2 regions of the Vreelandella venusta genome follow, and region 2 is predicted to be linked to the other one. Evidence: predicted binding sites of a transcription regulator. Region 2 holds the regulator's gene; the other holds the start of a gene.
The links. The regulator FliA, encoded in region 2, starts transcription of late flagellar genes. The targets are predictions, from matches to a motif close to CTAAAGTTNNNNNNNNNNCNGCCGATA.
Positions count from the first base shown of each region.

Region 1: the regulator FliA is predicted to act here: its motif matches at 11,068-11,094, upstream of fliD (flagellar filament capping protein FliD).

Region 1 covers NZ_CP065135.1:3,688,700-3,700,990, forward strand. Annotated here, with positions in the region: gene murJ (murein biosynthesis integral membrane protein MurJ) at 1-356, opposite strand, end outside; gene rpsT (30S ribosomal protein S20) at 466-732, opposite strand; gene IR195_RS17200 (amino acid ABC transporter ATP-binding protein) at 1,025-1,780, opposite strand; gene IR195_RS17205 (amino acid ABC transporter permease) at 1,777-2,445, opposite strand; gene IR195_RS17210 (amino acid ABC transporter substrate-binding protein) at 2,548-3,318, opposite strand; gene IR195_RS20580 (acyltransferase) at 3,601-4,098, opposite strand; gene IR195_RS17220 (FkbM family methyltransferase) at 4,102-7,947, opposite strand; gene IR195_RS17225 (FliC/FljB family flagellin) at 8,133-9,320, opposite strand; gene fliD (flagellar filament capping protein FliD) at 9,582-10,985, opposite strand; gene fliD (flagellar filament capping protein FliD) at 11,219-12,291, opposite strand, start outside.
Region 2 covers NZ_CP065135.1:140,862-153,152, reverse strand. Annotated here, with positions in the region: gene uvrA (excinuclease ABC subunit UvrA) at 1-2,437, shown strand, start outside; gene IR195_RS00665 (Crp/Fnr family transcriptional regulator) at 2,623-3,363, shown strand; gene IR195_RS00660 (ribonucleoside-diphosphate reductase) at 3,491-4,291, opposite strand; gene IR195_RS00655 (adenosylcobalamin-dependent ribonucleoside-diphosphate reductase) at 4,366-6,477, opposite strand; gene IR195_RS00650 (hypothetical protein) at 6,686-7,243, shown strand; gene IR195_RS00645 (sensor domain-containing diguanylate cyclase) at 7,253-9,295, opposite strand; gene IR195_RS00640 (OmpA/MotB family protein) at 9,319-9,990, opposite strand; gene IR195_RS00635 (motility protein A) at 9,995-10,810, opposite strand; gene IR195_RS00630 (RNA polymerase sigma factor FliA) at 10,850-11,551, opposite strand; gene IR195_RS00625 (flagellar protein FlhE) at 11,578-12,018, opposite strand; gene IR195_RS00620 (hypothetical protein) at 12,086-12,291, opposite strand, start outside.

The DNA.
Region 1 (12,291 bases), 890 kb from region 2:
AGCATCGCCAACGCGGTTATTAGCGCCAAAATAGCGGTCAGACTGCCTGCTACTGCGTTCAGCAGCTCGCGAATTTCCTGCTTACTGCGCTGGGTTGAGTACTCTGAAAGCACTGGCACAAAGGCTTGGTTAAACGCCCCTTCGGCAAACAAACGACGCAGAAAATTAGGAATTTTAAACGCAACAAAGAACGCATCCGAGCCATTGCCTGCCCCCAAGAAGGTGGCAACCACCACATCGCGCACCAACCCCATCACACGCGACAACATGGTCATGGCACTGACCACTAACCCAGAGCGCATCAACCCGCGGCGCGGGGGCGACATATTTGCTTGCGGTGGTGTGTTGGCGGTCATCACTCAATCCATAGCGACTAAAACAAGAGACCCAAAGTCGCCGCGGGTAACGCGACGTATAGACACAAAAAAACCGGCCGCAGCCGGTTTTTTTATGGCGCCTGCCGGCTTACGCCGCCAGAGCCTTAATGCGCTTGTTCAAGCGGCTTTTCAGACGTGCAGCTTTCTTCTTAGAAAGAACGTCTTTATCAGCGATGCGGTCGACAACCGGCTGCATTGCCCGGAACTCTTCCATCGCTTTGCCATGATCGCCGGTGCTGATCGCTTTGATCACACGCTTGATGTAAGTGCGGACCTTGCTGCGCTGGCTGGCTTTCAGGACGCGACGAGTCTCGGCCTGGCGGGCGCGCTTGCGTGCTTGCTTGCTGTTCGCCACAGGTATCTCCTTGGAGAATAAAGGTTGCCAATAAACGGCAACGGATTAACTATGTGATTGTCGGTCGGCTTTCGCCACTAGGTTTTCACCATGACACGACATTTCCGTCAGAATCTTTCCACAACAACCAATTGATTTGGAAGCAATTAAAACGCTGCCAAATGGTGTAACGAGCAGTTCAAAAGCTGCCCGCCCACGGGTCTTGTCTGAGAGGATGGCGTAGTCTATCACGCGTTAAGCGGGCTTGCCAGCGCTTGTCAATGCTTTTCCCGCACGGATCGCCACTCATCCGTTATGGCAATGCCTGCCCCGTTGGCGCCAAAATTTTGCGCAGAAAACGCCGTGTCCGCTCATCTTGAGGGTTGGTGAACAGCGCTTCGGGCGACCCTTGCTCGACAATTTGCCCTTCATCCATAAACACCACCCGGTCGGCGACGTCTCTGGCGAACTGCATTTCATGGGTCACCACAATCATGGTTTGCTGCTCGGCGGCGAGCTGTTTCATTAAGCTCAGCACCTCTTCCACCCATTGCGGATCCAGCGATGAGGTTGGCTCGTCAAATAGAATCACATCAGCATTCGCGGCCATCGCACGCCCAATGCCTACCCGCTGCTGCTGGCCACCGGAAAGCGATGCTGGGTAAGCATCCGCCTTATCGGCCAAGCCAATGCGCTCTAGAATCTCCCTTGCCCGAGCGTGTGCCTGAGCCTTAGGCAGCTTATCCACGACAATCATGCCTTCGCTGATATTTTCTAACGCCGTCTTGTTGGCAAACAATCCATAGTTCTGAAATACAAAAGCGGTTCGTCGGCGTAGCGCCAGAATATCGGCACGACTAGCATGCCGGGCATCGACTCTTAAATCGCCTACCGTAATGTGCCCCGTCTCTGGGCGTTCTAAAAAGTTAATACAGCGCAACAGGGTTGATTTGCCGGTACCCGAGGGACCAATAATGACGATGATTTCACCCTGTTCCAGGTGCAAATCAACGTCCGAAAACACTGGCTGCTGGCCAAAACGCTTACTGACAGATTCGAGGGTGATCATCGCTGGTACGCCTTATTCAGATACGTTTCCAGACGGCGCTGCCCCCAGGAAAGCACTTCCACCACCACCCAGTAAATAATCGCCACCAGCAGAAATGCTTCCAGGTAGAGAAAGCTGCCCGAGGCTTCTTTTTGGGTAGCGCCCATCATTTCGGTGACACCCAGGGTAAACGCCAGGGAAGTCGCTTTAATCATATCGATGAAGTAGTTCATCAGCGTTGGCGTTGCCACGCGGGTGGCTTGAGGCAGAATAATCCGCCGCATCAATTGAGACTGGGTCATACCGATGGACAGCGCTGCTTCGGTCTGGCTGCGGTCAATACCGACAATCGCCGCGCGAATGGATTCCGCCATGTAGGCCGAAAAGTGCAGCGTTAAGCCCAGCACTGCGGCCGTCACTCCGTTGATGGAAATCAGCGCGTTAATCAGCTGGGGTAAGCCGTAATAGAACAAAAATAGCTGTACTAACAGCGGCGTTCCACGAAAAAACGAGATAAACAGCATTGCCGCGCCGTTCAACACCGGCACTCGCGATACCCGGATGACCGCCAACAGGCAGGCAATGATCAGCGCCAACAGCATGGCGATGCTCGCCATTTGCAGCGTTAACGGTAAATAGCTCAGCAGGACCGGCAACAGGCCCCACATATACTCCACATTCAGCATGGTTATTCCAAGGTCAGTTTCGCAACGTCGCTATAAGCGAAACGGCCGTGGCAGTGCCACGGCCGCAATCAGTTGCTGGTCGTCTAAAGATAAACGCCGCGATTATGGCTGGGTGATATCAGTATCGAACCATTTTTGCGATATTTCACCTAATGTACCGTTTTCACGCAGCTCTTCCAGAGCGGCATCTACGCGGTCACGCTGAGCACGCCCCTCTTCATCATCACGAAACGGCAGCGCGTTTTCTATGATGGTGAACGGCTGGCCGGCCAATGCAAGCGGCAAGCCGCGCTCGCTGATCACTTGGCTAGCGCTAACGCGATCCATCACAAATGCATCGATACGGCCAAGTGCCACATCCTGCTCGACGTTGGATTCGTAGGTACGGATATCGATCTCATCAGCATTAGGCTGTTCACGCAACAACTGCTCATAGTTAGAGCCTAGATTGACCGCAACGCTTTTGCCGGATAAATCTTCAACCCCTTGAATAGTGTCGTTACCTGCCCGTACAACAACCTGGGCACCATCGTAAACATACGGTGCGGTGAAGGCGTACTTCGCTTTGCGCTCATCGGTGATGGTAATTTGGTTAGCAATGGTATCAATGCGCCCCGATTCCAACATGCCCGCCAAACCAGAGAAACTCGCTGTCACGAATTCAATCTCATCGCCAGTCACATCACCAACGGCATTCATGACATCCACTTCAAAGCCTTTCAGCTCGTTTTGCTCAACAAACGTAAAAGGGAAGTACCCCCCAGACATGCCGACTCGCAGCGTATCTGCATAAGCAGCGGCAGACAGCACACCACCCACAACGCTAAGCGAAAGAACAGCAACGGCTTTTTTCCAACGGCTCACATTCGTCATCATATCTCCCTCTCAGTGGCACCGAGGCGCCCTGCTTTAAATGTGAGCACTGGTTGCGACGTTCGTCGAACATCGACCAGTGCAATGAGGCCAAGATACCAGCAAAAAAGAAATAATAAACCTATTCTTTAGTTCTTTTTGGAATTTAGGAGCAACCGGTGGTGCTATCGTGATGATGGCGTGTTCGCGCTATTAAAAGGCTCCGGTCTCCCAAATTGATTGTAAACATTGCTCGACTACTACCATTCAACGTTTAAAAAGATGAGGAAGCCCATACTTTCATTAGGCATCACTTCCATCAATTTTTTTAATAATTTTAGCAGGATGCCCCGCCATAATAGTGTTAGGCGGAACATCACCAACAACTAAACTGCCCGCTGCGACAACAGCATTTTCCCCTATCACGGCAGGCCCAAGCACAGTGACACCAGAACCTAGCCACACCCCCTGTTTGATGTGGATATCTCGGCCGCTATCAGGGACAGCTGTTAATCTTTCTAAGCCGGTTTTTTCGTAATCATGCGTTCCCGTCAGCAACATGCAACGATGACCAAAAAAGCAATCTTTTTCGATTGTAATATGACCTGAACGTGTATTAAGCAAAAGGTCATTCAAAGGAATCGTAATATTATCTAGGTGCAGACGACTACGATCTCCCCATACTTTTGTCTGGCGAAGCTCTATTTCGGCCAAATATGGGCTTAAAAGTTTTGCCAAAATCTGCAAATCACTTTTACTTGCGGTTCTTAGCAAGCTCAGGAACTGCGTTTCCTGTGTCATTTTTTAATCCACTGAAATAGCGTTAATTTTTTTTCCGACAACTTTATTGAAAAAGCTCTTTTCACTACAACCATCTTCATTCATCAATAAGCGGTAAGCTAAATCGAAGCTTCCGTATGCTTTGCTCAAAATAATCGCCAATTTTTTACGCTGCTCTACAGAAGCCTCCTGTAAAGTATTAATATCTCTGACGTATACTGCGTCAGCAGTAGTTAGCTGATTTATACCCTGATGAATCCCGCCATTGATTCTCATCGGTGCGTAAATTCGTTTTCTTTGCTCTAAAAGAGTATGCAGCATAAACCCATGCGCCCTCATCCATTGGTCAATCTCAGCAAAGAGCGGTTGATTTTCATAAAGCTGAATAAAGTTAACCTCTGTCTGAATCACCAAGGTATCTTTCAACTTTTTTTCGCCGTTTCTAAAAACGTTAAGCTCTCCGCCCTGGATATCAATTTTCAACCAGTCTATTTTTTCTATTTGATCAATATCATCTAACCGTACGGTCTCGATTTCCTCGACCGACTTCACCTTTCCCCAGATTGGATAGCCTTGAAAGTGATTAAGCACTTGGCTGTTCGGCTTTAACGTTGAAGTCATGCCCGAGGCTTGACAGATATAAAGCTTGGCATGCTCGCCGGTACCGACTGCATGTGGCAGATAGGTCTCATTAGCCCCTTTCATAGCTTGCAACTTTTGCAGTGCTTCTTTCTGTGGTTCGAAACCAACCAACGTCACAAGCCCCTGCTTGAGCATTTCCGCATAAGGAGGCGTCCCATCGATAGGATTGGCACCGACATCTACTACACTGATTGGCTCATTGAGCTTCCACAAGCTTATAGGCTTATTCTTTGTACGTGGCTTTTCAAGCTCGGAAGACTGAGGTGTAACATTACTACTAGCCGCATCTTGGGTAGTATTATCGCTCTGTAATTCAGTATAACGCTCTAATAATGCGTCAATATCTTGAGAAATATTGTCTGCTACTGTTTGATTAACTACGGGCAACTCAGATGCTTGCTTAGGCGTTACCACGTTCTCATTATCAAACTCATTTACCGGGGCTTTCACCATCCCTTCTGAAAGTAAATACTCTTCCGCCTTTGCTTTATCTACACCGACCAAGAGTTCGTAACTCATATCGCGGATGCCGTAAATAGTATGTAACAGAAAAGCAAGCTTGATGCGCTGGTGATTGCTTAAGCTGGCCATACGCTCATGGCTAGGCAAGAATACAGCATCAGCATTATGCAACTCCGTCGCTTGGCGCTGCTTGTCAGATACGCTTTCTGGCAGGTGGCTGCGGTGTTGCTCATTGTTGAAGCGGTAGAAACGGAAACCGTGACGGCTCATCCAGTGCTGCACTTCCGCGAGGTTAGGTTGGCGCTGGTGCGTCGGCTGAAAGGCAATACGCACTTGAATAATAAGCGTATCTTTAAGTGCTCTTTCGCCATTTTCAAGAATTGCAGTGGAATCGCTTAGATGATCAAGAATCAACCAATCCAAGCTTTCAAGCCCTTCGATACAATCTAACGCAATAGTATTGATCGGCAGCTTGGCAAGCACGTTAGCACCCTCCGGGCTAGCCCCGTGCTGCTGTCCGATAGGCAGCGGTTGCAAAGTACTGCTCATTGCTGGATCTAAGCACGAATAAAGCGTTGCTTGATTGCCGTCGCCTAAAACAGCATGGGTAAAGACTTGCACATCATTGCTGCCTTCAAACCGCTCAGGATTTGTTACTTGGCTTGCTGGATCGAAGGCCACTATGCCAAATGAATTTAATTGCCTAAGGGTTTCAATGCCTTTCTCAACAACTAACCTTGCCCCATTGTCCAGCGCTATAATCTTGCTAGATAGCGACCATTTAAACCCGGCCACCTCAGGCTCCATACTTTCTGCATAGACAATATCAACGGGTGTTTCTTCATCCACAAACTGTGCCTGTCCAGTTTTGTCGAACGTTAAAGCGGCAGGCTGCTTTCCCTCACAATGACGTTGCCAAATGGCACGCATTGCATTGGTAAAATGTTTTGCAAAACGAGGCGCATTGCATACGGGCGACTCTAATAAAACTTGACGAAGATGCTGCCTAATAGTGGCAAGGCTATCTAAGTCAGATGCAAGCTCCAAAACTCTTTCTCGATACTCTTGCCAAGAGCTCACTACAAGTTCTGGCATACCCGCATTGATCAAATGGGTAGCACTATGGCGCCCAGCAAAGGTCGGCCCTGGGAAAGACACTACCGGAACGCCCATTAGAAATGATTCACAAGTGGTCAAGCCACCAGAGTAAGGCCAAGGGTCTAAGGAAATATCAACTTTATTATACGCATTTAAAAGCTCAGCGTGCGATGAAGGCCCCTCAATAAGTAACCGATCACTCTCAATACCGAACCTTGCCATTGTTTCTTTAACTTTTCGGCAGCGTTCTTCACTTTTATACTGCATGCTTTTTAGCAATAGCTTAGAGCCAGGTAGCGCCTTCATTATGCTAGACCACTGTTCCAACACCACATCATTTAATTTATTAGCATTATTAAAACAACCCAATGTTACAAAACCATTCTTAAATGCAGGCAATGTCCCCACATCTGGCTCGTATCCATTTGGCGGCACATAGCAAATATAGTCATCAGGCAAGCGTATTATTTTTTCGACATATGCTTCATCAACACTTTTAGGTGTTTCAATGCGATCACTGATTAAATAATCAATGGCCGACAAGCCTGTAGTGTTAATCAACCCGCCTACCCACTTTACCTGTATCGGAGCTGGGCGCATACCTACGGCCAATATTCTATTGCCAGCATTATGGCCAGCTAAATCAATCAGAATATCAATGCCATCATGTACAATTTTCTCAGCTACCTGCTGATCCTTTAACGGTTGCACACTCATCCATTGTGTAGCTACTGACTTCAGCCTTTCGGTAATACCATCAGAAGCATGGTTAGTACTATAAAAATAAAACTCCATCTGGTCTTTTGGAACACATTCCAGTGCCGAAGTAATCATTCTTCCAACAGGATGTCCACGAAAACCATCTGAGATCAATCCAACTCTAAGGCGTTTTTTAGGATTATTGTGGCTAGCATAAGAAAGCGTGGTAATACTTGATAAAAATTTACTTTCCCACTGCTTGCATAGCGCTGTAATTTCCTCACCTGTCTTATCAGGGTGGTAGTGATATGTAGTAATGATATTGGAAAAAGGACCCGGCGCATGGGGATTAACACGATGAGCTTTACCGTAACTTTCAAGTCCTTTATCCAGATCTCCAATAGCATTGTAAACATTACCCAGATTATTCCAGGATAAATAATTATTAGGCGCTAATTTTGCGGCTTTCTCAAGCGCATCTCTTGCCCGTCCATACTCAAACTTTTGCATCAAAATATTGCCCAATGTGTTAAGCATATCCACATCGTCGGGCATCAACTCGCAAGCTATTTCGGCATGCTGTAGCGCTTCATCAAAACGTGCCTGGGTATAATAGATGTAGCCAATATAGTGTTGTGCTTTAGCGTAATTAGGGCGTAACTCGATAGCCGCCTGTAAATACGCCAATCCTTGATCAGGGTCGCCCATTTGATGCGTCATTCTCCCCTGTAGCGCTAACACTTCGGCATCATTTGGTTGTAAAGAAATTGCGCTACTTAATGCCTCAAGTGCTTCTTGTAGATGTCCTGCCTCTGAGAGTTCTGCACTGAGCTGCTTCCACGCAGAAATATTTTTTGGCTGACGCTCCGTTAGCGCTCTGGCTTTCTTCAATGCTTGCGCTGTTCCTCTCGTATCCAAAGTGCGCTGGCGAGCATTATTTGATGAGCGATAGGGCTTTTTATTCGACATGGTAGAGAACATCCTGAAGGCGGTTAAGCTATGCATGACATCATATCTGATGCCCCCTCCCCTCAAAGGTACGAAAAGCGCTGAATATAGTTGTTAACTGATTTCATTCCAGCCGCAAAACAAGACAGGCCTCCATAAAGGAGGCCTGTAGATAATCCGAAAGTACGGATAAGTAGTACGATGGCTTAGCCCAGCAGTGAAAGAACGTTCTGCGGAATCTGGTTAGCCTGTGCCAGTACAGAGGTGCCCGCCTGCTGCAGAATCTGTGCGCGGGTCATATTAGCTACTTCTGTTGCATAGTCAGCATCTTCGATACGTGACCGAGCGGCAGAGAGGTTGGTTTCGTTGGTCTGCAAGTTGGTAATCGCAGAATCAAAGCGGTTCTGAACGGCACCCAGGCCAGAGCGCAGCTCATCGACCTGTTTAAGGGCCGCATCAAGCTTCTCCATCGGGTTAGTGGACGCAGAGCTTAGCAGGTCTTTTGCACCCAAGTCTGTGCCAGTAACAGTATAGGCAGCAGTGGTATTACCAGTAGCGACAGTGGCTTCTGAGGGATCAAGTGCCACTTGGAAGGTTACCGCAGTGCCGGAAGTCGCTTCGATGCCCTGTAAACCAAGTGCTTTTGCTTCAGCGTTATTTTGAGCAGTAATGGTAACGTCAACGTACCAGTTACCGTTATCATCAACTTGAGCAGTTCCAGCGCTGTTTACAGCGGCAGCACTAACACCTAAGTTAGTAGCCAAATCAGCGGAGAAGTCGTTAACAGTATTGGTAGTTACACCAGTACCCTGACCGTAGGCAGCTTCATAATCTGCAGCGACAGCTGCGCCAAGATTCTCACCCGGGCCGTTTACATTGAAGCTGGTTAAATTTAGTGTGTCAGAAGTGATTTTCTCCAGGACAACGTCGATAGACTCACCGTCGTTGGCACCTACTTGAATAGACAGACTCTGATCTTCGGACAATACTTTAACGCCGTTAAAATCAGTCTGTTCTGAAATACGGTCAATCTCGGTAAGACGCTGATTGATTTCGTCTTGAATGGACTGTAAGTCATCCTGGCTGTTGGTACCGTTTTGTGCCTGAACCGTCAGCTCACGAACACGCTGCAAGTTATCGTTGACCTGGTTCAATGCGCCTTCAGCAGTCTGTGCAACAGAAATACCGTCATTGGCATTACGCTGTGCTTGAGACAGGCCAGTAATTTGGCTAGACATACGGTTGGCGATGGCTTGGCCAGCTGCGTCGTCTTTAGCGCTGTTGATACGCAGACCAGAGCTTAGGCGCTCCATAGACGTGGTCAGGGCACTTTGTGATTTGGACAGGTTGGACTGGCCAATCATGGAGGTAATGTTGGTATTGATCACTGACATGGTGTGATTCTCCTTGCATGAACACTGGCCGGAAGGCCTGCTATTCGGCCACTTTGTGCGCCGTTATTAGAATTAACGGCACGGCGAGAGGAATCTTTAGGGCGGTTAGTAAAAAAAGATGTAATGTTTGGTAACTGCAGAGTGAGAAACTTACTTTTACATGAGCAACAAAAGGGCGGCTTACGCCGCCCATTCCGGATGCCTCGCTTCGCTCGTTACACCGCCCTACTTATCTATGGCTACTCAACCGAAGCGCTAAGGTTATTTCTTACGGCCGAGCTGACTATCCAGAGCGTCAAATTGCTGAGTGAGGTAACTGCTCATGCTGTTCATCTGGGCAATCATCGCATCCAGTTGGCCGAACTGGGTGCGGTAGCGAGAGATAGTGCCTTCAATGGTTTTTTCCATACGCTCGAAACGGTCGTCCAGGCTTTTTACACGGTTTTCCGCGCCGCTAATCGCCAGCTTGACCACGCCGTTGTTGCCCAGCACCTGTTCGATAGTGGTGTTTAGTCTACCCGCCATACCCTCCCCCTCGTTTTCACCGGCAAAAAAGGCATTGAGTGCCTGGGGATTATTAGCGATCAAGTCATCTAACGTCTCTTCATCGACCTTGAGCTTGCCATCTCGTTGCAGAGTGATGCCTAGCTGGTTAAGGGTAGACAACTCACCGCCTTCTACCCCACCGGTTAATATACTGCGCAGCCGGGATTCGATGGTGCGCACGGTGTTATCGCCCAATAGCTCACCAGCGGTTTCGCTATCGCCGGTAAAGCGAGTGAGCTTGCCAATAGTGCCTTTTAAGTCATTAAACGCTTTTACAAAGCCATTAATCGCTTCGCGCTGCTTTAGCGTGTCGCGCTCAACATTAATGGTACTGGAAGCCATTTCTCCGTCCACGATATCAAGCTCAGTAAGGTTAAGCGTTACCCCCTGAATCGCACCTTCAATACTGTTTTCCGCACTGCTAATCGTAATACCATTAACCGTAAGCGCGGCATTCTCCCCTGAGCGCTTCGTTGCCGCATCCTCAGCAAAGGGGCCAAGCACTACGGTGCTACCGGCATCTACAAAACTAAAGTTTTCAACAGAAGCGTCTGCGCCGGTCGTTTTAGAACTCAGTGCCAGCCGGTAGCCCGTGCCATCGTTGATAATCGTGGCGTTAACACCAGCATCTTTATCAGCGTTAATGGCATCACGAATATCCGCAAGGCTACTGCCTTCTGCAATGTTGATAGCGACGCTCTCGCCATCGCCAAAGGTTAGCTGCAGCGCAGTTGCCCCTTGTAGATCCATGGCTGCGTCCCGCTCTCCCACGCGGTTTGAAGCTAGCGTGCCAGAGGTGGCCAATTGGCTGACCTCTACCCGGTAGCTGCCCGGCAGCGCATCAGCGGCGGCAGTCGCTTTAATAGCTTCTCCACCACCAGTGCCACGCACATTGGCTGAAAGGCTTTGATAGAGCTTGGGGTCATTGATTTTGGCGACCGCGTCTTGAAACGCGTTCAGCGACGTTTGAAGTTGGCCAAAGGCAGAAATTTTCGCCTGCTGCTGCTTCTTTTGAAGCGTAATCGGCACGAGTTTGCCTCGCTCAGCCACTTGAAGCTGATCAAGCAAACCGGTGAGATCAAGGCCAGAACCAACGCCAAGAGAGGTTATCGTCGCCATGCGGGGGGTATTCCTCAGTGCAAAAGGCTAAACCACAAGACTCAGGCGCGCATGCACACGCCCGTTTATTTAATAGCACTGCTATCGGCAGAAAAGCGCACAACTTTAGCGCCTTTTCGCGCTTTCGCTGATTTTCATACTTTTTTACTAGAAATGAGAAACTTCTAATAAAAACGCCTGCAGGAAGCAGGCGTTAGCGTAGACGTTCAACAACCATCCAATTACTTTAGCGGTTATTTACGCCCAAGCTGAGCGTCGAGGGCATCAAACTGCTGGGTTAGATAGCTGCTGGTTTGGTTCATCTGGGCAATCATGCTATCTAACTGGCCGAACTGGGTACGGTAACGAGAAATGGTCCGCTCAATGGTCTGTTCTGTTCGGGTGTAGCGCTCCACTAGGGACTCCACACGATTTTCCGCCCCGGTAATAGCGCCTTTCACAGCCCCGTTAGTGCCCAATAACTGGTCTAGGCCTTGGTTTAACTGGCCAGCCATACCTGAATCGTCGGCGTCACCAGCAAAGAACACCGACAGCGCATCCTGGTTATTGACAATGGCGTTATCCAGTTCGCTTTCATCAATAGAAAGCGTGCCGTCCCGCTGTAGCGAAATACCAATATCACTAAGCATCGAGAACTCACCTTCGATACCGCCACTTAATATGCTGCGCATGCGCGATTCCACCGTGCGCACCGTATTATCACCGTTGAGCTCGCCTGCCACGCCGGTTTCCGCATTGTAACTGGTCAGCTCGCCGATGGTGCCCTTAAGCTCGTTATAGGCATCGACAAAGCCCGTAATTGCTTCACGAACAGCGCGTGTATTCTGCTCGACTTCCACGGTGCTATCGCCTTCCTCTTGCAGATTAAGCGTCACGCCTTGAATCGCTCCTTCAACCTGATTAGTGGGACTGGTGATAGCAATACCATTCACCGTTAACGCGGCATCGGTGCCTGCTTGCAGAGTATTATCGGTGTCCGCAGCGAAGGGTTCGGTGCCTGAAAAGCTAAAGCCGGTAATAGAGGCGTCCGCACCGGTTTCGCTAGAACTAAGCGCCAGCCGGTAGTTGGTGCCGTCGTTCACAATAGTGGCGTTAACGCCTGAATCTTCACTGGCGTTAATCGCATCGCGAATATCTTCCAGACTACTATTCGCACCGATGGTGACCTCTTTACTGGACCCATCACCGAATGAGAAGGTTAGCGTTTGCTCAGCGGTCGTTAGCGACGCATCCAGTTCAGCAACACCTTCGGAAGCCAGCGTGCCACGAGTAGCGAGTGTATTAACGGTGACATTGTAACTACCGG
Region 2 (12,291 bases):
AGTCATGAACCTGGCCGAAGGCACCAGGCTAATGCTGCTGGCGCCGGTGGTGAAAGGCCGTAAAGGGGAGCACCTGCAACTGCTGGCAGAATTGCGGGCTCAAGGCTTCGTTCGGGTACAGATTGATGGCCAAGTGCTAGAGCTTGACGATATTGCCCCGCTCGACAAGCGCAAGAAACACGATATCAGCGTAGTGGTTGACCGTTTTAAAGTACGCGATGATATTGCCCAGCGTCTGGCAGAATCGTTTGAAACCGCCATTAATCTCGCCGACGGCACGGCGATGATCCACTTTATGGATGGCGACCAGCAAGATCTTGCCTTTTCGGCACGCTTTGCCTGCCCGGTATGTGGCTATTCGCTTTCTGAACTTGAGCCGCGGATGTTTTCGTTCAACAACCCAGCGGGGGCTTGCCCCACCTGTGATGGCTTAGGCGTTCAGCAATATTTTGACCCCGACAAGTTGATTAGCCATCCGGAACTTTCGCTAGCAGAAGGCGTGATTAAGGGCTGGGATCGGCGCAATATTTATTACTTTACCCAACTCCAGGCGCTGGCTAAACATTACCAGTTTGAGCTTGAAACGCCATGGATTGAGCTGGCCAGCCATGAGCGTGAGATTATTTTAAATGGCAGTGGCAGCGAACAAATTCCCTTTGTCTATGTGGGTGACCGTGGCCGCAAGGTAACGCGCGAGCACGCCTTTGAGGGTGTACTACCCAATATGCAGCGTCGCTATCGGGAAACCGAATCCAATATGGTACGTGACGACTTGGCCAAGTATATCGCCGTGCAACCCTGCGCCACCTGTGGCGGTTCGCGGCTGCGTCAAGAGTCACGCCATGTGTTTGTCGATGACCATAACATTGCCGATATTGTGCATTTACCTATTGGCGAAGCGTGGCGCTACTTTGCCGAACTTTCCCTACCGGGCCGTAAAGGCGAGATTGCCGACAAGATCGTTAACGAAATTCATGCTCGGCTAGAGTTTTTGGTTAACGTAGGGCTCGACTACCTGAACCTGGAGCGCAGCGCTGACACGCTATCAGGGGGTGAAGCCCAGCGTATCCGTCTCGCCAGCCAAATTGGCGCGGGGCTGGTGGGTGTGATGTACATTCTGGACGAGCCCTCCATCGGCCTGCACCAGCGGGATAACGACCGTCTGTTGAAAACCCTGGAGCGCCTACGCGACCTGGGCAACACCGTGATCGTGGTGGAGCACGACGAAGACGCCATTCGCGCTGCGGATCATGTCCTCGACATCGGTCCTGGTGCCGGAGTCCATGGTGGTGAAATTGTCGCCCAAGGCACGCCGCAAGACGTTATGGACAACCCCAATTCGCTGACGGGTCAGTACTTATCCGGCACCCGAGAAATTGCCGTACCGCCCTACCGTATTCCCGGCAATCCGGAAAAGCAGCTGGTGGTGCGTGGCGCTACGGGCAATAACCTGCAAAACGTCACGCTCAGCCTACCGCTGGGGCTGTTTATTGCCGTTACGGGGGTTTCCGGCTCGGGCAAGTCGACGCTGATCAACGGCACGCTGATGCCGATTGCAGCCCGCGAGCTTAACCGTGCCACCACGCTTACCCCCGCGCCTTATCAAAAAATCGAAGGGTTAGATCAGCTTGATAAAGTGATCGATATTGATCAGAGCCCTATCGGACGGACACCCCGCTCCAATCCAGCCACCTACACCGGTATTTTCACACCGATTCGTGAGCTGTTCGCGGGCACTCAGGAAGCACGTTCGCGGGGCTACAAGCCAGGCCGGTTCAGCTTTAACGTTAAAGGCGGCCGCTGCGAAGCGTGTCAGGGCGAAGGCATGATTAAGGTAGAGATGCACTTCCTACCGGATATTTATGTGCCTTGCGATGTGTGTAAAGGCAAACGCTACAACCGCGAAACGTTGGATATCCACTATAAAGGCAAAACGATCCACGAAGTGCTGGCCATGACGGTAGAGGACGCCTTGGAATTCTTCAGTCCAGTGCCTGCTATCGCTCGTCGTTTGCAAACCTTGTTGGATGTGGGCCTTTCCTATATCCGCCTAGGGCAAAGTGCCACTACCCTTTCTGGCGGTGAAGCGCAGCGGGTCAAACTGGCCCGTGAGCTAGCCAAGCGCGACACCGGAAAAACGTTATATATATTGGATGAGCCAACCACTGGCCTGCATTTTGAGGATATCCGTCAGCTACTCACGGTACTCCACCGGTTACGTGATCACGGCAATACCATTGTGGTGATCGAGCACAACCTGGATGTGATCAAAACGGCTGACTGGATTATTGATCTTGGCCCAGAAGGTGGCTCTGGCGGTGGACAAATTATTGCCGAAGGAACACCGGAACAGATTGCCAAGCAGAGCGTTTCCCATACAGGGCATTTCCTGGCGCCGTTGTTAAAGCGTGGTAATCGCGCCCAAAAAACCGCCTAGAGCGACTTCCAGGGCGGGCCTGCCCTCCCTGGAAAATGACAGCGATATGCCTGCCCCCACAAGGACGCCAAGAGAGCAGAAAAGACCAAGCAACATAAAACGGCTCTGTTTATATTGATTAACGTTTATATTGATCAACAACGCGGCCGGTTAATTGTTGCTAACCTTTTTAGGAGAAGGAAGCTGTGGATCAGGATAAAAGCTGCATTATTAGCCACTTCAATCACTACTGCTCACTAACTGAAGAAGAAAAAGCACTATTAATAGAACTGGAAGAGAGCCCTACCGAGATCAAAGCAGGATCACTACTGTGGGAAGTTGATGCTCCCGCGAATGAGTTTTGCACCTTGCGCAGTGGCTGGGCTTACTCCTATCGACATTTAGAAAACGGCGACCGGCAAATTCTGGAAGTATTTTTGCCTGGCGACATTATCGGTTTGCGAGAGTTTGCGTTTTCCAGGCGGCTGGAAAACGTGCGCATGATAACCGACGGCGTGGTCTGTCACTTTCCTCATAAGCGCATGCTAGAGCTATTTCGTCAGTCACTAACGCTGACCTCGGTGATGTTTGCCATTGGTAGCCGTCACCAGGCCCTCCTCACGGAACGGCTGGTCAACTTAGCGCGGCGCAGTGCTCGGCAAAAAATGGCTCACTTTCTCCATGAAATGTACCTACGTTTACGCCAAACGAACCATGACATCAGTGAACAGTTCCGGTTGCCACTTTCTCAAGAACAGTTAGCCGACATTCTAGGTTTGAGTCCGGTTCATGTGAGCCGAACCTTTAGTGCATTGAGTGAAGATGGCTTGGTGTTCCGTGACCGTCATAACGTCACCATCCCCGACTTGAAGGCGCTGGCTAGCGAAGGGGAGTTCGACGACTGCTATTTAACCGATAACGTCAGGCCGCTACTGATGAGCGTCTGAGCCTTAGCGCCTAAATCAACGGCTGAATTTTGGTCCTTAAAATGTTTTGCTCTTAAAACAAGCAACGCCGCGTGGCTCTCTAAGCCGCGCGGCGTTGTTCGTTAGCGTTTGAGCTGGTTTGGCTGGCTTAGCCGCACTTAGACCAGCCGCAGCCTGCATAGCAGGTTGGACAGCCATCCATCATAATAAGCTCACCGCGACACTCAGGACAGTTACCCACGACTGCCGGGCCACTGCCTTCAGGCTTTTTTACGGCGTTTTTTTCTTGCTCAGCGGCACCGCCAATCGGCTCCACGGCGCCAACCGCTGGGCTGGTGTCTGGTTCTTCATCGACCGGAGGTTGCCAAGCATGGCCATGCTGCATGCGGTGCGCATAACGCTCTACCAACATTTCTACCGGTACTTGGTTACCATCCTGGTCCAAGAACCCGCGCCGATAAAGAATCTGCTGGATCGACCAGGCAATCGCCGCCACTTCGGAATCGTGAAACATTGGCTTGTTCCAACGGTTCATACCACAGCGTACCAACCCCTTATCCCACGCTACTTTGCGCAGGTCAGCCACTGCCTGAGTAACATATCCGCCGCGCGCAGCAAGGGAAAGGCTACGCATCGTTGCCGTAATCCATTGATGCTCGCTGGAAAGCTGTCCTGATGGGAAAAAGAACTCAACCGGGCGCTCAATGATCACACGTCGGCCACCTACCACGCCTTCTACCGGCATAAATGAGACCAGCAGGTAAACCTTTTTACGGCCTTCCGCCCCCACATAAGAGATTTTTTCGGATACCGCTTCTAACGTACCCTCTGGACGCGAAGGAATCCTGACCGTTAGCGGGTCTTCTTCCGGAAGTTCGGGAGCAGGCGCTGTTTGCTCCTGCTGCTTGATACGGTAACCAACGATTTTTGAGGTAATTTCTACAGCCATGGTGTTCTCCACTTAGCAAAGGGGGCCGGGGCAAAGGACGTCGGGCGATATTCGTAGCAAGGCGTAGCCCGCCCTTACCATTTGCCGTAGGTGCCCTCTTTTAAGGCGTCAAACAGGTTGGCGGCGTTATGCTCTTCACCGTCGTAGACCACCGTTTCATCGCCGGCCAGTTCTAAGGTCTCGCCATTTTCCAGCTCAAACACGTAGGTGGTGTTTTTTAAATCATCTTCACGTACCAGAACGCCCTGAAATGCTTCTGGGTTGAAGCGGAATGTCGTGCAGCCTTTGAGGCGGCTCTCATACGCCTGTAGATAGAGATCCTGGAATTTCTCAAACGGGAACTCTGTCGGCACGTTAACTGTTTTTGAGATTGCCGAGTCGATCCACTGCTGAGCGGCCGCCTGCACGGCCACATGCTGCTCAGGCGACACGGAGTCGGCGGTAATAAAGTAGTCGGGTAAATCGCTTTCCACCGCATCGGCGGCAATAAAGTGACGATAAGCGGCTAACTCGAACGAGACAACTTCCACCTGCTCTTTGGTTTTCTTACCCGATTGAATGATATTGCGGAAATAACGGTGCGAGAACGAGGGTTCAATGCCGTTGGAGGCATTATTCCCCATGGATAGCGAGATCGTGCCGGTGGGCGCAATCGAGCTGTGGTGGGTAAAGCGTGCCCCATGTTCCGCCAACTGGGTGACCAGTTCAGGATCAAGCTCAGCCACTTTCGCCATATACTGGCTATAGCGGGCATGCAGAATACGTCCAGGCACATTATCACCCACTTCATAACCATCAGCAGCGAGTTGGGGGCGCTCACGCATCATCTTCGGGGTAATCGTATGCTCTTGCTCAAGCACAGGCGCCATGCCTTTCTCTTTAGACAGCTCTAGCGCTTGCTTCCAGCCTTCCAGTGCGAGGTGGCGGCTAACTTCTTCGGTAAAGGCCAACGACGCCTGGGAGCCATAGGGAATTTTAAGCATGGTCATCGTTGAGCCAAGCCCCAAAAAGCCCATGCCGTGACGGCGCTTGGCTTCAATCTCACGCTGTTGCTGCGGCAGTGGCAGACCAGCAATTTCCACGACGTTATCGAGCATACGCGTAAAGATCGCTACCACCTTGCGATAGCGTTCCCAATCAAAGCGTGGCTTGTCACTAAACGGCTCAATCACAAATTTGGTCAAGTTGACCGATCCCAGCAGACAAGCGCCTTCTGGCGGCAGCGGCTGCTCGCCACACGGGTTGGTGGCGCGGATATCCTCGCAGAACCAGTTGTTGTTCATGCGATTGACTTGATCAATCAGAATAAACCCAGGCTCAGCGTAGTCATAGGTCGAGGACATAATGGTGTCCCACAGCTCGCGCGCTTTAATAACTTCAACGACACGGCAAGCCACGCGGCCTTCATCATCGACCGTATAGCCCTCTTCAATGACGGGCCAGTCGCGATAAATCAAATCGCCCGCTTTTACATCGTCTTTTTCACCAGGGTGCAATGGAAACGCCAGCGGCCAGTCGGCGTTATGCTTCACTGCTTCCATAAATTCGTCGGTAATCAACAAGCTAAGGTTAAACTGGCGCAGACGACCGGCTTCTCGCTTAGCTTGAATAAACTCACGAACATCAGGATGGCCAACGTCGAAAGTGCCCATCTGAGCCCCTCGGCGTCCACCTGCGGATGCCACGGTGAAACACATCTTGTCGTAGATATCCATAAACGCCAGCGGCCCGTTAGTGCCAGCCCCGGCACCAAACACAAACGCTCCTTTATGGCGCAGCGTCGAAAAGTCGTAGCCAATACCGGCGCCAGACTTCAACGTCATACCGGCATCAACGACGGAGTCGAGAATATCGCGCATAGAGTCGCGAATAGTGCGGGAAACCGTGCAGTTAATCAGGCTAACCGCCGGTTTGTAGGCTTCAGCGCCCGCATTGGAAAGGATTCGTCCGGCAGGAATCGCGCCGTTTTCTAACGCCCAGCGGAATTTTGGTAGCCATTCGTTAGCATTGTCACCTTCAACCGCCGCCAACGCTCGCGCGACACGCTCAAAGGTAGCACCCACATCCTGATCAACAGGTTGGCTATGGCGATCTTTTAACCGATATTTGGCATCCCAGATATCTTTTGAGGGAATCTGTAAGGGGACGTCATTCGAAGTCTTCATAGCCTTTGCTGCGGTGCTCATGTCGCGAAACTCCTTCACAACGGGGTGAAATTAGCGCTCAAAACGGAGCGATTATACGTTCTGCGACCATGAAGTATAGACTTGACTTTACACTATATGCGGCATTTCTCTTGTTAAAAACTACTACATATAGAAAAATCAGCGCGTTACCTTTTGCTTATCTGCAACACACGATAGGCTAATGTTTTTCTTGTGCGATGCCACCCTTATGCCTACATTCAAGCCTTTTGCGTTAGTGACCTTTAGCGCCATATTTTCCAGCACTGCACTGCCTAGCATGGCAACAACGTTCAATATTGATGACGTACAGCCCCACGGGCATTGGCAGTCAATGGCGCTAACGTTAGGCAGTGAGCGGCACTTTCGCGCCGTGGAAACCCATAGCTATTCGGATGCCACCTTGAGCTTGAACGCAACTCAGGGTGTTTGCGACTTACCGTGGCTGGAAATGCGGGTCACGTTGGCGGAACAGCAAGGCGAAAGCCGCGCGGTTAACTTAGTGCCAACTAGGCTCCGGGTGGATGACACGCCGATCATTGATACCATGGCTGAGTTTATTACTGAGCGTGGCGATGATGGGTTTTATGCGCACTTCTACCTAAGCGAGCTACCAACATTAATGGCTCAAATGAGCCAGGGAGAGCAGCTGTTTATTGGTTTCGATCAACAAGATAGCGACCCTTGGTACATGACCTTTAGTCTTGATGGCGCTGATGCTGCCATAGCGAGAATGCAGCGTTTATGCGGTCGTGCCGACAATCCATGATGCCACCTGTCACTGCACGCTTTTTTCAGCGATTTCAACGCGGTTACGCCCATTATGTTTAGCTCGGTACATCGCAGCATCGGCCCTGGCGATGAGGGTTTTGCAGCTGTCATTGGGATGCCATACTGCAACACCAATGCTGACCGTTATCGGTTGGCTCAAGCCCTTCACCTGTAGTGTTGCCACTAGCCCACGCAAGCGTTCAGCAAGCCCTTCTGCGGCTTCCATACTGGAGTGGGTGGCCAATACCACAAACTCCTCCCCTCCCCAGCGCCCCAAATGATCACAGCCCCGCAGTGAGCTTTCCACCATGCGGGCTAGCGAAATCAGCACATCATCGCCCACGCTATGGCCGAGGGTGTCATTAATCTGTTTAAAATGATCGACATCAAATAACAGCAGCGCAAAAGTCGCTCCGTAGCGTTTTGCTGCTACTAGTTCGGCATCAATAGCCTGCTCGATGCGGTAACGGTTCCACACCTGAGTGAGCGGGTCAAAATGCGCCAACTGCTCTAATCGTTGATTCGCTTCTGCAAGCGCTTTACGCTCGCGCTCCAGGTGCATATTGAGCGTGCTGATCTCATAAGCAGAAATCGCCAGTGTTAAGTCTTCCCCCAAGTCCATCGCAGCTAGCCGTTCGACGCGTTGCCAGGCTTCGCTTTTTCCTGTCACCTCCTCACACCACGCGTCAGAAGGCGACATTGCCATAGGCGGCAGGGATACCGAAGAGGGCTGCATCGCCCAGTAGAGCGTTTCCACTTGCTCAGGACGAAAAAATATCAGCCAGCCGCGCCGAGCAGGGTCGGTAGGCAACGGCACGGCAAGTACTCCGCTCTGCTCTAGCATGTCTAAAGAGCACGTTAGCGGCTCTTTGGCTGCCTCTTGGGTACACCATGGTCCACTATGGATGTGGGATTTTTCAATCCGCGTGACCAGTTGGCCAATCGCTTCCGGCTTGGGCGTATTGCCTGATTGATAGATGCTACCTTTTACCCATAACGCAACGCCATTGGCACGGAAGAGCGACTTCCATCTGTCGGCATGCTCGGTAAATAGCTGATAAGGCCCCTGGGGCTTTAAGCGATTATTGCTTGAAAGCACCAAGCTGTCTTGTACGCGCTGCAAATAGCGCGCTTCTTGGCGAGCTCTCAGCAGCAGCAGCCGTTGAGTAGCCATTTGCACCAAGGTACGTACCGCATCTCTCACGGGCGGTGTTACAGGGTAGGCTGCTGCCGAGTGGCAAAATAGCAGCCCCCAAAGACCGGTATCTCCCTGCATGGCCACGCTGAGTGCGCCGCGTACGCCCAGTCGTTGTAAGTACTGCTGCCGCTCAGGAGCCGGCGCACGCAGGAAACAATCACTGACATTTACATTTACTACACTCGCAGGCAGTAGGTGCTCACCGGGTGCTGTGACATCTTGGATCAGTCGCACCGAATGGCGCTCATAAGCGCGTCTTAGAGCAATAGGAAAGTCTTTGGCAGGAAAGCGTTGCCCTAACAAGGCCGGTAAGTGATCTGCCGCCACTTCGACACTCGACTGAGCGCGCCTCTTAGCTAACGACTCAGCCACGATTACCCCATGCCAATCACTATCGAGATGGCATACAGATACCCGGTCATGCCCGGTTAACTCTTGTACCGACATCACTAGGTAATCAAGTAGCTCTTCTTGATGGGTCGCTTCCGCTAGGCGCATCAGGCGTTCGTTCACCGTGCCAAGCAGACGCTGTTTACCGAGGGTATGAAGGGGCTCTATCTCAACCAGCACATGCACACCGGCACGGTAAGCATGTAACTGGAAACGGCTTGATCGAGTAGGACACTTAAAGGTGAGTGGCCCCGGCAAACGCTGTTGGCCTTGTAGCTCGTAGCGTATGCGCTGGCTTAAGCGCTTGCCTAGAACGCTGGAAAGCGTTGGAAGACGCCCTTCAGGAAGGCTTACTCCCAGCAGTTCCGCAAAGTTGCTACTAAATGCCTGTATGCGCCGACAGTCAGCATCGAGCACCAGTAATGCACCGAACGACTGTAGTAGCGAGTGATGCTTCGACACAGAGATGGCCTCAAGAAATCTCTTTACCCCTCAGCCTGCTGCCTTAGCAGCAGTTCGACGCGCCGGTTGGCAGATCTGCCTTCCGGTGTAGCGTTACTTTCCATGGGTTGGGTATCGGCATAGCCGACTGCCCGCATACGTGAAATAGCAACTCCCTGGCGCTCAAGATACTGGACCACCGCAATGGCGCGTCCTACCGAGAGATCCCAATTTGAGGGAAAGCGAGAGGTAGCGATGGGAACATTATCCGTATGCCCTTCGACTGAAATTTGCCCCTCAAAGGATGCCAGCACTGCCAGAAGGCTTTCTAACACATCTTGCCCCTGGGGCGTTAGCACGGCGTCACCGCTAGGGAAAAGCAAGCTATCGTCGATGCGCAGCGTAACACCTTCTTCACCCTGAGAGACACTAACTCCTGGGATATTCAGCTCAGCCATTTGCGGCTTTAGCCCGCTGTGCCGGGGGTGAATACCAGTTGCCAAGCTGGCCAACGGAAGCGAGGCGATCGCACTTATAGAATGCACTCTATCGCGTTCAAAAGCAGCCCCTCCCCCCGGCGGCGTCAACGCAAGCAGTAAGACAAACAGCGTGATTAACAGCGTTAATACGTCTAAATAGCTCGTTAGCCACCCCTCATCGCCCTCCCCTGGCACAGTGGGCAATTCCAGCGCGTGCCGTGAGTCACGATCTAGCATGGCGCTACCCTTTTGCCGCAGAGCTAACCGTTGGCCGCGGTTTTACAGCGGCGTCACGGATTTCGTCATGATAGTTAGCCACGAAGGAGTTGAGCGTTTCTTCAATAAAAGAAGGCAGTCGCCGCTTGGTAATTAACGAAATACCTTCCAGCACCATATTCATGGTGATAAGGCGCTCTTCCGTGCGCCGTTCTAGCTTGACGGCAATCGGTTTGAACACCAAGTTAGCGAGCAGAATACCGTAGAATGTTGTCAGCAGAGCTACCGCCATGCGCGGGCCAATAACGTCAAGGTCGCCCGCATCCATTACTTCCAGCATATTGACCAGTCCCACCAAGGTGCCAATCATGCCAAACGCGGGCGCGTAGGTGGCCATAGTGCGGAATATCTGCGCCTCAGCATGCTCGCGTGCTTTTAATCGTGCGATGCGCCAGCGCAGCATATCGAAAATTTCGTCTTCTTTCGTGTTCGCAATGACCAGCTGGATCCCGGTGCGCAAAAAGGGGTTGCGAGTGTGCTCTAGCTCCTTTTCAACCGCCCTGACATCGCCTTTAAACCACAAGCGCGCCATGGACACCAGTTCGTTGATATCATCGCGCACATAAGTGTTTTCACGCCGAAACACCAATCCCACCAGGCGCACCACGCGTAGCACTTCTTTCAGCGGATAACTAATAAAGGTGGCCGCCAAGGTGCCCGTTACTACAATGGCTAGCCCCGGCAGATTGATAAAGCTTTCTGGCGACTCTGCAGTAAAAAACAGTACGCTTACCAGCAACAGCATGCTGGCAAAAATACCGATCAGCGTAGATGGGTTCATCAACGGCTCCTCGCCGGTTATTCGTGATTAATAGTGACGTTAGGCGGTGTCATATAAGCGAGCACGAAGCCTGCTAATCGCCTGGCTGTGAAGCTGGGAGACACGGGATTCGGTCACACCCAGCACCGCCCCAACCTCTTTAAGGTTCAGCTCTTCTTGGTAATACAGCGCCATCAGTAGCTTTTCACGCTCAGGTAAGGCGTCAATCGCGTCAATTAACGACTGTCGCTGCTGCTGATCTAGAAACTGATCGAAGGGCAGATTCGTGGCTTCTTCTTTCACCGACTCGACCCCTTCGGCCACCAATTCTTCAAAGGGCAACAGCTGGCCACTGTTCGTATCATTGAGCAATTGCTGATACTCGCTAAGCGGCATATCCAGATCACGCGCGATTTCACCCTCTTCCGGCGGACGTCCTAGCTGCTGCTCAAGGCGGCGCACCGCATCATCCACGGCTCTGGCAGAGCGGCGCACACTACGTGGCAACCAATCACGTGTGCGCAGCTCATCCATCATGGCGCCGCGAATACGCTGGCTTGCAAACGTGGCGAACGTTGCTCCTTGGGTCGCATCAAAACGCCCTAGTGCTTCTAATAAGCCCACCATGCCGGCTTGAATAAGATCATCCAACTCAATACTTGCGGGTAGTCTTACCTGCAGCGTTAAGGCCTGACGTCTTACCAGTGGCATGTATTGGTTTAACAACTCGCCCTGTTTAATCCTGCCTTGTGCTGTATACATCCTCGTGCCTCACGGCTGAACTCTGTTCACTGGTAATTCACAATCACTTGCAGTCCCTGTACCCGTACCGGGCGCTGGCCTGGCGTCAACGCAAAACGCAAGTACAGCGGTCCATTAACCGATTTACCGGCTAGCGCCGTGGTTGACCCCCGCATAGCCGTCAAAGAAACACACTGCTCAGGGTGGCATAGCCAGGCGTTAACCGGCGCATTGACCGGCATTTGAAAACGCCAATGAATACGCTCTATCGCGGCGTTCTCTACCGGAGCCCCTGCTGGTGGTTGAATGGGCTGGCTACTGACAGCTCGTTCACTCATCGCGACCAGTACGCTGGGCACCTCACTACTCCAACTGCCCGTCGCGGCGTAAACACGCATGGCGATGACGCTTAGCGCCACCATCAACACGCTTTTGAGCAGCCTGTCGGCTTTGCAGGTAGCGACCTTGAAGTCAGCGAGCATCGACATTGTTACTCCCTATAGAGGCGCTTGATTGCGGCTGTTAAAGCACGGCTACATAGCGTCAGGCTAGCTGTCATCGCGCCAGCAGTAAAAGCTCTATATCCAAGTAATAGCTGGCTGCTTCGCGCAGGTTATCGAGTAGACCTCGGCGCGGCAAATCTGGCTCGTGCAGTGCCAGCAGCTGTCTAGGACCACCGTTTTCCTGCACTTGCCGCAACGAGCGGTACATCTGTGCGAAAGCATCGGCATCACTATTAATCCATAACGCCCAGCGCGGAA